One region of the Mediterraneibacter faecis genome, then DNA from elsewhere that is predicted to be linked to it. Evidence: predicted binding sites of a transcription regulator. Region 1 holds the regulator's gene; the other holds the start of a gene.
What was found. Region 1 encodes Rex, which represses fermentation and respiration genes when NADH is low (regulators of the CRP and FNR family bind a similar motif). Its sites were predicted from a motif close to ATTGTTAANTANTTAACAAT; they were not measured.
Positions count from the first base shown of each region.

Region 2: the regulator Rex is predicted to act here: its motif matches at 3,491-3,510, upstream of ACZ47Z_RS08845 (glycerol dehydrogenase).

Region 1 is NZ_AP043803.1:1,736,186-1,742,274, forward strand. Features, by position in the region: gene alr (alanine racemase) at 1-388, opposite strand, end outside; gene ACZ47Z_RS08205 (bifunctional ADP-dependent NAD(P)H-hydrate dehydratase/NAD(P)H-hydrate epimerase) at 392-1,909, opposite strand; gene ACZ47Z_RS08210 (redox-sensing transcriptional repressor Rex) at 2,028-2,663, opposite strand; gene ACZ47Z_RS08215 (ABC-F family ATP-binding cassette domain-containing protein) at 2,829-4,769, shown strand; gene ACZ47Z_RS08220 (2-isopropylmalate synthase) at 4,874-6,089, opposite strand, start outside.
Region 2 is NZ_AP043803.1:1,868,864-1,874,952, reverse strand. Features, by position in the region: gene ACZ47Z_RS08860 (oxidoreductase) at 1-657, shown strand, start outside; gene bilR (bilirubin reductase, long form) at 678-2,684, shown strand; gene ACZ47Z_RS08850 (hypothetical protein) at 2,826-3,368, shown strand; gene ACZ47Z_RS08845 (glycerol dehydrogenase) at 3,540-4,637, shown strand; gene queD (6-carboxytetrahydropterin synthase QueD) at 4,924-5,346, shown strand; gene queE (putative 7-carboxy-7-deazaguanine synthase QueE) at 5,347-5,997, shown strand; gene queC (7-cyano-7-deazaguanine synthase QueC) at 6,019-6,089, shown strand, end outside.

The DNA.
Region 1 (6,089 bases):
TTATGTGAAGAAATGCGGTCTTTCCTGACCTTACGGCAGCCTCAGCCATTCCCTTGGCCATCTCTTCTGTATAAACTGCTGCACGGATTTCTTTTTCAACCATTTCTTCATACTCATCAGGAAAAACACAGCCAAGAATCAAGATTGGTTTCTTGATTCCATGTGCTCTTAAAGTTCTTGCTTCTCCCATGCATGCTACAGCGTAACCCCAGATATAAGACGTTTCCTCAAACATTTCCGCAAGAGGAACTGCTCCGTGTCCGTATGCATCCGTCTTGATAACAGCTATTAAACGTCCCTCCTGACCAATGCGATTTTTCATCTGTTCCATATTATATGCAATTGCGTCCAGATTGATCCTGGCACATACTCTGTTATACTGTTTCATAATTTATCTGCACTCCTTTGCATTTTTCATTGCATCGGCCATACCCTGAATCAGGTCTCTGGCTAATACGCTGTAACTTCCTTTGCTCTTTTTCGCTTCATCTCCACCACAGGCATGTAGGAAAACTCCCACAGCAGCGGCTTCGAATGGTGCCATATGCTGTGCAAGAAGTCCTGCAATCGTTCCGGCAAGAACGTCTCCGGAACCACCTTTTGCCATAGAGTTATTACCAGCGAGATTTACAAATTTCTGCCGATTTGTCTGTGCGACAACAGTACGACTGTCTTTTAACACACAGATTATGGATGATTTTGTATCCGGTCCGGATTGTTTTATGATCTGATCAAGTGCCTGGAAGCGATCTTCCATGATCGTATCAATACTCCATCCGGTCAGCCTTGACATTTCTTTCATATGTGGAGTTAAAATCACAGGTGCACAACATTGATTTAATAACTCTATATTCCTGCTCAGTAAATTAAGTCCATCGGCATCTATGACACATGGACAAGATACCTTTTTCAATACATTTTTCAATATCTTTTCGGAAATCTGTCCCATTCCAAGTCCACAGCCAATACAAACCACATCAGCCCAGTCAAGAAGATGAGACAGTTGACTGTCATCATAAGAATCATAGCAGGATATGATTGCCTCCGGAAGAAGTTCCTGCAGTGCCAGACGGTTTTCACTTGCTGTATAAATCTGTACTAGACCGGCACCAACTGTATAGGCAGCACAGGCAGAAAAAAATGCAGCACCAGCCATCCCGGGACTTCCGGTGATCATAAGAACTTTTCCATAACTTCCCTTGTGCGAATTCATCATTCTCGAAGGAAGAAGTTTTCCAAGATCATTTTTGTCAAAGGTATAACAAACATCCAGGTGATTCGAAAAATATTTCGGATCAATTCCAATCGCAACCGGAATGCTCTCTCCTGCATACGACTTGCCAGGGAAAAGCTCACAACCTAATTTTACACATGCCATACATACTGTAAGGTCGGCTCGAAATGCTGTCCCAAGAATCTTTCCTGTTGCAGCACAGATTCCGGATGGAATATCAACAGCAACTTTTTCTGCATCCTGAAGATTCATCCAGTCGATCACATCTTTATAATGTCCTGTGATTTCACGGCAGAGTCCAACACCAAATACAGCATCAATTATTACAGTATATTCTTCATCCGGGAATTCTGTGAATACAGAAATCCCCATATTTTCGACAATCTGTTTCTGACATCGACATTCTTCACTTAAAGAAGCTTCTCTCCCTGCAAATAGTACATCTGCATGCTTTCCCTGTTCGGTTAAGAGCCTTGCTACTGCAAATCCGTCTCCACCATTGTTGCCGCTTCCACAAACAATCAGACTTTTTTCTGTGGAAATATTTTTCTTATGCATTGTCTCGACAATCTGAAGTGCTGCACGTTCCATAAGTACAAGGGATGGAATCCCAATTTTATGAATTGTGTGTGCATCAGCTTCACTCATCTGCTTCCCATTTGGAAGATATCTCATGCTTATCGCCTGACCTTTCTATCACTTTACATTCCGTTACATTCCTTTAACATGAACAGATGCTGCGGAACCTCCTTTCGTCGGTTGGTCCCGCAGCATCCTTGCAGCCTGCCAGATTCTATTCTTTATCCTGCTGACAAAGGTTGTAAGATAACTTCATCAGTGTGTCAGATAAATGTACATTCTCAACGACCACATCCTTTGGAAGGGAAAGGTCCGTATGTGCAAAATTCCAGATTCCCTTCACACCGTTATCTACCAGAATATCAGCAACTTCAATTGCTTTCGATTTTGGAAGTGTCAGTGCAGCAATTTCAATGTCATTATTCTTAAGAAAATCTTCTAGTTCATCAACCATACGCACAGGAATCCCTCTGATCGTTACGCCTTCCAGTCGAGGATTCACATCGAAAAGACTTTTCAGAATAAATCCGCTTCTTTCGAAAGAAGCATAGTTTGCCAGTGCCTGTCCTAAATTACCGGCACCAATGATAATAAAATTATGACTTCTATCCAATCCCAAAATCTTGCCAATCTCTGTATAAAGATATTTCACATTGTATCCGTATCCCTGTTGGCCGAAACCACCGAAATTATTCAAATCCTGACGTATCTGTGAAGCCGTTACATGCATCTTCTTACTCAGGTCACTGGATGAAATTCTCTCTACGCCAGCCTCCAGCAGATCTCCTAGATATCTGTAGTATCTCGGAAGTCTGGAAATGACTGCACGTGATATCTTTCTCTGTTCCAATTTTTAGCCCTCCACTCTTAAACTACTCTTTATTATATAAAAGAGTTAAAGTTCTGTCAAACTTTTGTTTTGCAAAAACCCTTAAAATCCATATATTTTCCTTGTATTTTCGACATTTTTCTATATAATGATAATGTTAGAAGTCAAAAAACGAGGTGAAAACATATGATACTCGCATGTCACAATATAGAAAAAGCGTTTGGGGAACACGAAATTGTACGAGACGGCTCCTTTCATATCGAAGATCGTGAGAAAGCTGCTCTTGTCGGTGTGAACGGCGCCGGAAAATCAACAATCCTTAAGATGATCATCGGAGAAGAACCTCTTGATGGTGGAGATGTTATTCTCGCGAAAGGAAAGACACTCGGTTATCTTGCGCAGCGTCAGGATTTAAAATCCGGAAATACCATTTATGAGGAAGTGAAAAGTGCAAAAGCGGATATTTTTGCAATGGAAGCTCAGATTCGTTCCATCGAACATGAACTGAAGCATTTGGAAGGCGAGGAATTGCAGAACCGCCTGGAGACCTACAACCGTCTACAGTCCGAATTTGATGCAAGAAACGGTTATGCCTGCGAAAGCGAGATTACAGGTGTATTAAAGGGACTTGGGTTTACGGAAGATGATTTTAATAAACAGACAGATACACTTTCAGGAGGTCAGAAGACCCGTGTTTCTCTCGGGAAATTACTTCTTACAAGTCCGGATATCCTCCTGCTTGACGAGCCGACAAACCACTTGGATCTGAATTCCATTGCCTGGCTGGAAACATATCTGATCAATTATTCCGGAGCTGTATTTATCGTCTCTCATGACCGTTATTTCCTGAATCGTGTTGTTACAAAAGTTGTTGAGATTGATAATGCACAGGTTCGCATGTACCTTGGAAATTATAAAGATTATGCAATGAAAAAACAGCAGATCCGAGATGCACAGCTGAAAGAATACATGAATCAGCAGCGTGAGATCAAACATCAGCAGGCAGTTATTGAAAAATTAAAGTCTTTCAATCGTGAAAAATCAATCAAACGTGCAGAGAGTCGTGAGAAAATGCTTGACAGGATTACGCCATTGGACAAACCGGTTGACAGTACGAAAGAAATGCATTTTACGCTGGAACCATCGCAGATCAGCGGAAATGATGTTCTTACAGTGGAACATCTCTCAAAGCAATTTGACAGTCAGGTTCTCTTCCATGATATCAGTTTTGAAATCAAACGTGGCGAACATGTCGCTGTGATTGGTGATAATGGAACCGGAAAGACAACACTTTTAAAGATTATTAATCAGGTAATTGCAGCGGATCAGGGTGAATTCACACTTGGATCCAAAGTGACGATTGGTTATTACGACCAGGAACATCACGTACTTCATGATGATAAGACCATTTTTGATGAGATTTCTGATGACTATCCTGATCTTACCAATACACAGATCAGAAATACACTCGCTGCATTCCAGTTTACCGGAGATGAAGTGTTCAAAGAAATTCATACATTAAGCGGTGGAGAAAAAGGCCGCGTATCACTTGCCAAACTTATGCTTTCGGAAGCAAATTTTCTAATCCTTGATGAGCCAACCAACCATCTGGATATTACTTCCAAAGAAATTCTGGAAGAAGCATTAAATAACTACAGCGGAACGATACTTTATGTATCCCATGACCGTTATTTTATCAATCAGACCGCCTCCCGGATCCTTGAACTGGTGAATCAGACATTTGTTAATTACATCGGAAACTACGATTATTATCTGGAGAAAAAAGAAGCACTGACACTTGCTTATGCTTCTGGAAATGAAACAAATGCAGAAAATGTATCCAATTCAGGTGATTCTGCTGCATCCACTCCTGCTTCGGATTCAAAATTAAGCTGGCAGGAACAGAAGGAACAGCAGGCACGTGAACGTAAACGTAAAAATGAGTTGAAGAAAACAGAAGAAGAAATCGCAAAACTTGAAGATCGCAACACAGAGATTGACGAGGAACTGACGAAAGAGGAAGTTTATTCGAACTCTATTGAGTGCCAGAAACTTTCAACAGAACGTGCTGCAAATGAAGCAAGATTAGAAGAATTGTATGCATTGTGGGAAGAATTAGCAGAATAATGAATCTGCATAACAGTAATCGCCTGACAGCTACTACTTATGGTAACTGTCAGGCGATTTGTTTTAAGATTACATTTTTAAATTTAGTCAAACTCGAATTGGGATCAAGGTTTGTTTCTATACTGTACCGGTGTGATATTATACAGTTTTTTAAATGTTCTGTTAAAATGCTCTACATTCTGATATCCCACAGATTCTGCAATACTTTCTACAGTTGCACTGCTGCTCTTAAGCATTGCTCTTGCCTTTTTCATACGGATTTCTTTCAGAATATCCCCAAATGTCATTCCTGATTTTTCTTTAATGTATTTTGACAAATATGGTTTTGAAAGGAAGAACTTCTCAGCAAGATCGTCCAATGTAACTTCTTTATAATTTGCGTAAATATAATTTGTAATATCTAATAATCTTTCATCCTTGCATGTCTGGGATCTCTGTACGCTATCCAATTTATTCACTGCAACAACGAGTGCTTCAATAGATGCTTTGATAATATCGGCATCAACTCCGACACCCCAGTAACGCTTCTTGTTGGAAATAACACCGACATAAGCAACAGCTCTGGAAGAAGATCCTTTTGTCAAAGAATGCTCCTCGTAAAATGCAAGTTCAAACTCGATATCAAAATAATGCTTGATTGCATTGCTGACAGCATCCAGACGTCCGTTTCCAACACCTGTGATCTTGCGGTTGCTTCCATTGTGGTGAATCGTTGCTTCTGCGACAATTCCATCTTCTTGTTTAAAGTGGCATTCATCAACACTGAAAATTGGTTTCGCATTGATGTAATGGTCTTCAAAGATATGATATACATTGTCTGGTGTAAGTTCTTCGTGAGCCTTGTCGGAAACATCTTTTATAAGATATCCGACTTCTTCTCTCATCTTTTCCGGTAAGCTGATTCCAAAGCTCTGCTTCAGGATATAGTTTACGCCACCCTTTCCTGACTGGCTGTTAATACGAATTACATCGGAATCGTATCTTCTGCCAACATCCTGTGGATCGATCGGGAGATATGGAACAGTCCATGTCTGACAGTCATGCTCCTCTCTCCAGGTCATACCTTTCGCAATCGCATCCTGATGTGAACCGGAGAATGCTGTAAATACAAGATCTCCTGCATATGGCTGGCGCGGAGAAACTTTCATTCTTGTTACGCGTTCATAGATTTCACAAATGTCACTCATATTAGAGAAATCAAGTCCCGGATTCACACCCTGAGAAAACATATTCATTGCAAGTGTAATAATATCTACGTTACCTGTTCTCTCTCCGTTTCCGAACAATGTTCCTTCGATTTTATCAGCACCGGCAAGGATT
Region 2 (6,089 bases), 130 kb from region 1:
ATCGCTAAGCAGGAACTTTGTAAAGTGATTAAATTCATGGCACGTCGTCTGAGAAATGAAGGAATTGAAGTTCGTATGAACTGCGAAGTAACACCGGAAATGCTTGCGGGAGAATTTAAGGATTATGAGGTTGTCTGTTCTACAGGAGCAGTTCCGAAAGAAATCCCTCCATTCAAAGTATTTAAGCAGACAATGACAGCAGATGATGTACTTGCAGGAAGAAAATATCCGGGAAGAAAGATTGTTATTCTTGGTGGTGGATCTGTTGGATGTGAGACAGCAGACTATCTTGCACCACTGATTGATGATATGTTCCCTGCAAACCGTGACATTACAGTGATCGAGATGACAGCGTCACTGATGCCGGGAGAAGGCGGAGCAGCTAAGAGCCAGCTGACAATGAGACTCAAGAGAAAAGGTGTGAAGATTGAATTGAACAGTCAGGTGACGAAGGTTGATGAGACTACGATCACTTATGAGAAAGACGGACAGGAATATCATATCACAGATGCGGATACACTGATCTTTGCAGTCGGTTATGCACCGAACAAGGTAGAGACTACAGAAGAGAGAGTTCATTTTATCGGAGACTGTGACAAAGTCGGAACTTTGAAAGATGCAATTGCTGCAGGACATAAACTGGCAGAAGAACTGTAATTGAAAAAAGGAGAAAAAAGATGGGGAATAAATTATCAGAACCAATTAAAGTTGGAAATCTTACTTTTAAAAATAGAATCATGTTTCCACCACTCACAACAGGATATGAAGAAAGAGACGGATCGATTGGGGAGAGAAGCCTGAATTTCTATGAAAGACTTGCGAAAGGTGGAGCAGCATATGTTGTTATCGGAGATGTAGCTCCTGTAAGAACAGCTTCACCGACACCAAAGCTTTATGATGACAGCCAGATTCCGGTATATAAAAATCTGGCAGACACATTACATAAGTATGACTGTAAGCTTGCACTTCAGTTATTCCATCCGGAGTATGATGTTCCTGGAGTTGGACGCATGATCATGGAGGCAGGTATTGCAAGACAGGCTGCGGCAAAAGCACAGGCAGAGGGAAACGCAGAAGAAGCAAAGAAACAGATGGAAGAATGCGACAGACTTACGAAAGGCGCTTATGCAAAACTTCATCATGATATGCAGCATTTTGTAACAGAGGCAACGGTTGAACAGTTAGAAGATATTAAAAACAGTATCGCTGCATGTGCAGCAAAGGCGCAGAAAGCAGGAATCGATGCGATTGAAGTACATGGAGATCGTCTTCTTGGTTCCCTTTGCTCAAAAATTCTGAATCACAGAGAAGATCAGTACGGGGGAAGTCTTGAGAACCGTACAAGATATGCACTCGAAGTAGTAGCAGCAATTAAAGAAGCAGCACCGGATCTTATGATCGAGTACAAGTTGCCAATCATCACCGTAAATCCAGATGGAACACTTCGTGGAAAAGGTGGACTTGAGGCAGAAGAAGGAATCCGTTTTGCCAAGATGCTTGAAGAGGCAGGAATCGATATGATCCAGGTTGCTCAGGCGAACCATACAGGAAATATGGGAGATACAATCCCGCCAATGGGAGATGTTCCATATAACTGGACACTTCCGGTAGCCAGAGAAGTGAAAAAACTGGTATCCGTTCCGGTTGCAACAGTTGGTCGTGTTGTCAGCTTAGAAGCAGGAGAGAAGATCCTCGAAGACGGAGATGCCGATATCGTAGCTTATGGACGTTCCATGCTTGCAGATGCAGATATTGCCAATAAAGCTATATCCGGAGAGTGCATCAGAGAATGCTTGAACTGTAATAAAGGATGCGTAGATGCAATTCAGGGACGTAAATACATTTCCTGCGTATTAAATGCAGAGAACGGAAACGAAGGAACTATATTTATCAAACCTGCAGACGAGAAGAAAAAGGTTGCAGTTGTAGGTGCCGGAATCGCCGGACTTGAGGCAGCAAGAGTTGCAGCAAAACGTGGACATGAAGTAACCGTATTTGAGAAATCAGATAAGATTGGTGGACAGATTCATTTGGCAGCAGTTCCGCCAAGAAAGAGCGAGATTTTAAGATCTATTGAATATTATGAGAAGATTCTCCCGGAACTCTCTGTGGATGTGAAATTAAATACAGAAGCAGATTGTGAAGAGCTGAATAAGTTTGATCATGTAATTCTTGCTATCGGTGCGCATAACATGGATCTTCCAATGTCTGTTACAGACAGCAATGTTGTTTCTGCCTGGGATGTTCTTGTAGGATGCGAAGTGAGTGGAGCATGTGCAGTACTTGGCGGAGGATTAGTTGGAACTGAAACAGCAGAATTCCTTGCACAGAAAGGTCTCAAAGTAAGCATTGTCGAGATGCTGGATCAGATTGCAACAGGAGAATCCGAGACAGTAATGCCACTGATCAAAAAAGACTTTGAAGAACACGATGTAAAAGAGTATGTGAATACAAGAGTGAATTCCATCGAGAATAATGTGATTCATGCTGTGAATACAAAAGACGAGTCAGAGGTTACAATTGAAGCTGATACAATTGTGAATGCACTTGGGTCTAAGAAGAATCTCTTCGACGACAGTAAGCTGACAGTTCCATTTGTATATGTTGGAGACTGTAGCGGTGAGAGAACAGCAGATATCTCAGCAGCAATCCGCAGCGGATATCAGGCTGGAAATGAAATCTGAGAATTTTTAAATTTTATTCAGTGAGAAAATAAGTAAAATACAGGGTGGTGCTGTAAACAGAAAATCTGTAGACAGTATCACCCTGTTTCAGTTATAATAAAATAAAATTTTTGTTATAAAAAATGAAAATGGAGCAAGGCTATGATAAACAAAGAACTATTTTATAAAGTAACATTAATTGATTGTAACGGAAAAGAATTGGAAGTTGCTAAATTTCTGCAGATTTTAACAGGAATGGAAAAAACAGAAACAAGAAGAATTGTAGCAAGTTTGCCGTGTGTTTTGTATGAAGAGCTTGACGGAGAGGCGTGTTCTTATATTGAGGAGGCACTGGATTTCTATACAGCAAAATATAAGTTTGAACCAGTCGGTGATGAAAAAGAAGTGTATGAAGTAGAGCCATCGGTGTATCCTTCAAAACAGGTGATCGCGCTTGGAAGTATGGTTGATTACATCGGAAAGAGGTCAGAGTTTGTAAGCATCGCGAGAAAATATGATTTCCCGAAGAATGTGAGTCTGAATGATACGCCTTTCCTGGTAAAAGACGGTTTGGCAGAGGGGCAGGCAGTGAACCTTCGGCAGGATCTTCGCAATATGGGAATGTTTGCATTGATCATGAGAAGCGGAGCAGAAGTTCAGCAGGTGAAGAAAAGAGGATTTTTTACGGGGCTATTTGCACGTTGAGATGAATAAAAGGGTTGTTTGATACAGACAGCTGTGAGTAGTGATTATATAGCCGATTTCTTACAGAAAATTCAATTGGATTTTATTGACACTTTTGTAGATAAGGACTACAATATCTTTAGATTGTTAATTTAATAACATACAAATAAAGAGTTTAGGAGGCAGACAAAAATGGCAAATATTTTATGTAGTCCGAGCAAATATGTTCAAGGTGCAGGTGAGATGAAAAAGCTGGGTGAATATGCTCAGAAGTATGGTAAAAAAGCACTTGTACTGATCACAGAGTCGGGGTATAAACGTATTGAAGACGTTCTCAAAGTTGGATTTGAAGGATATGATATTGAACCAGTGTATGAGTATTTCAACAGAGAATGTAGCAAGACAGAAATTAATCGTTTGGTAGCCGTTATGAATGAAAAGGGCTGTGATGTTGTTATTGGTATTGGCGGAGGAAAGATCCTTGATACTGCGAAAGCAGTTGCTTATTACAAAGAAGTGCCGGTACTGATCTGTCCGACAATTGCATCTACAGATGCGCCATGCAGTGCACTTTCTGTTATTTATACTGATGAAGGCGTATTCGAAGAATACTTATTCCTCCCAGCTAATCCAAACATGGTTCTGATGGACACAGAAATCATTGCAAAATCACCAGTCAGACTGACAGTTTCCGGAATGGGTGATGCACTTGCAACTTATTTTGAAGCAAGAGCCTGTCAGGCTAGCGAAGCAACAACTTGTGCTGGTGGAAATGTTACTATGGCAGCGATGTCACTCGCAAAACTGTGCTTTGATACATTGATGAATGAAGGTGTGAAGGCAAAACTTGCTCTGGAAGCAGGAGCCTGCACAAAAGCTGTTGAGAAGGTAATTGAAGCTAATACATTGCTTAGTGGAATCGGATTTGAGAGTGGCGGTCTTGCAGGAGCACATGCAATCCATAATGGATTCACAGTTTTGGACGAGTGTCATCATATGTATCATGGAGAGAAAGTTGCATTTGGAACAATCACACAGCTTGTTCTGGAAGACATTCCGGCAGAAGAACTGGAAGACATTATAGATTGGTGCATTGAACTGGGACTTCCTGTTACATTAAAAGAACTTGGTATCACAGAAGTGACAGACGAGAAGCTTATGGCAGTTGCGACAGCAGCCTGTGCAGAGAATGATACACTTCATAACATGCCATTTGAGGTGACACCTGAGACTGTATGCGCAGCAATTAAGGCAGCAGATGCTTACGGAAGATATTTCCTGGGAGAATAGAATATGGGAAATAGGATACCATTTCGTTAAAATAGAAAAACCAATTTGACAAACTGATTTTCTGTGGTATAATTTTCATGCTGTGAAAAACAGCCGACAGTTCATTTGTACCTTCCTGTCGAAAAACAAAACCAGGGCTAGTTAAGAAGATTCTAGGCTCTGCGTGCAAAGAAGTACGCAGAGCTTTTTATATTCAGGAAATACTTTCCCATATATATAAAACGCTCCGCTTAGGATACACAGCTCTTAAAAGGTACATACATTTCACATACAGGAGAGTTGAAATATGTATTATTTGCAAACAAAAGCCAGTTTTGACGCAGCGCATTTTTTATGGAAATACGAAGGAAAATGTAAAAATATCCACGGACATCGTTGGAATGTTGTTGCAAAAATCAAAAGTCAGGAGCTGGAGCAAGAAGGACAGACACGGGGAATGGTAGTGGACTTTGGTAATTTGAAAAAGGATCTGAAAAAACTTTGCGATTCCTTTGATCATAGTCTGATTTACGAGACAGGATCACTGAAAGCAGAAACAGTAGCTGCACTTCAGAATGAGGACTTTCATTTGGAGAAAGTTTCCTTTCGTCCCACAGCAGAAAATTTTGCATATTATTTCTACAAGGAATTAACGGAATTGGGATATGAGGTTCATTGTGTGGAAGTATATGAGACACCGAATAATTGTGCGGTTTATGAGGAAGAGTAGATGAAAGTAGTAGAAAAATTCACCAGTATTAATGGGGAAGGCACACGGGCAGGAGAATTGGCAGTCTTTGTTCGTTTCAAAGGATGCAATCTGCGTTGTAGCTATTGTGATACTATGTGGGCCAATGAACCGGATTGCCCATATGAAGAGGAAACCCCGGAAGAGATTTTAAATTATGTTTTAGGAACCGGAATTCGCAATGTGACACTTACAGGTGGAGAACCGTTACTGCAAAAAGACATCAGAGAATTGATTCACCTTCTTTTACAAGCCGGTTTACAGGTCGAAATTGAGACAAATGGCGCAGTTGATTTATCTGCATTTTGTGAAGAACGACCGGTATTTACAATGGATTATAAGTTACCGTCAAGCGGGTGCGAAGAATATATGATAACAGAGAACATGGAACTGCTAGGAAAGGATGATACTGTAAAGTTTGTATGTGGCAGCCAGAAAGATCTGTTAAAAGCACTGGACGTGATTCAGACTTATAATCTGACAAACAGGTGTCATGTGTATCTTAGTCCTGTTTTTGGATCCATAGAACCAGTGCAGATCGTAGAATTTATGCTGAAACATCGGTTAAATGGTGTGCGTCTGCAGATTCAGATGCATAAAGTAATCTGGGATCCAAATGAACGGGGCGTATAAATAAGTAGTGAGGTGATGGAGATGAAAGCATTAGTTCTCTTTAGTGGAGGAATTGATTCAACAACGGCATTAGGACTGGCAATCAAAAAGTA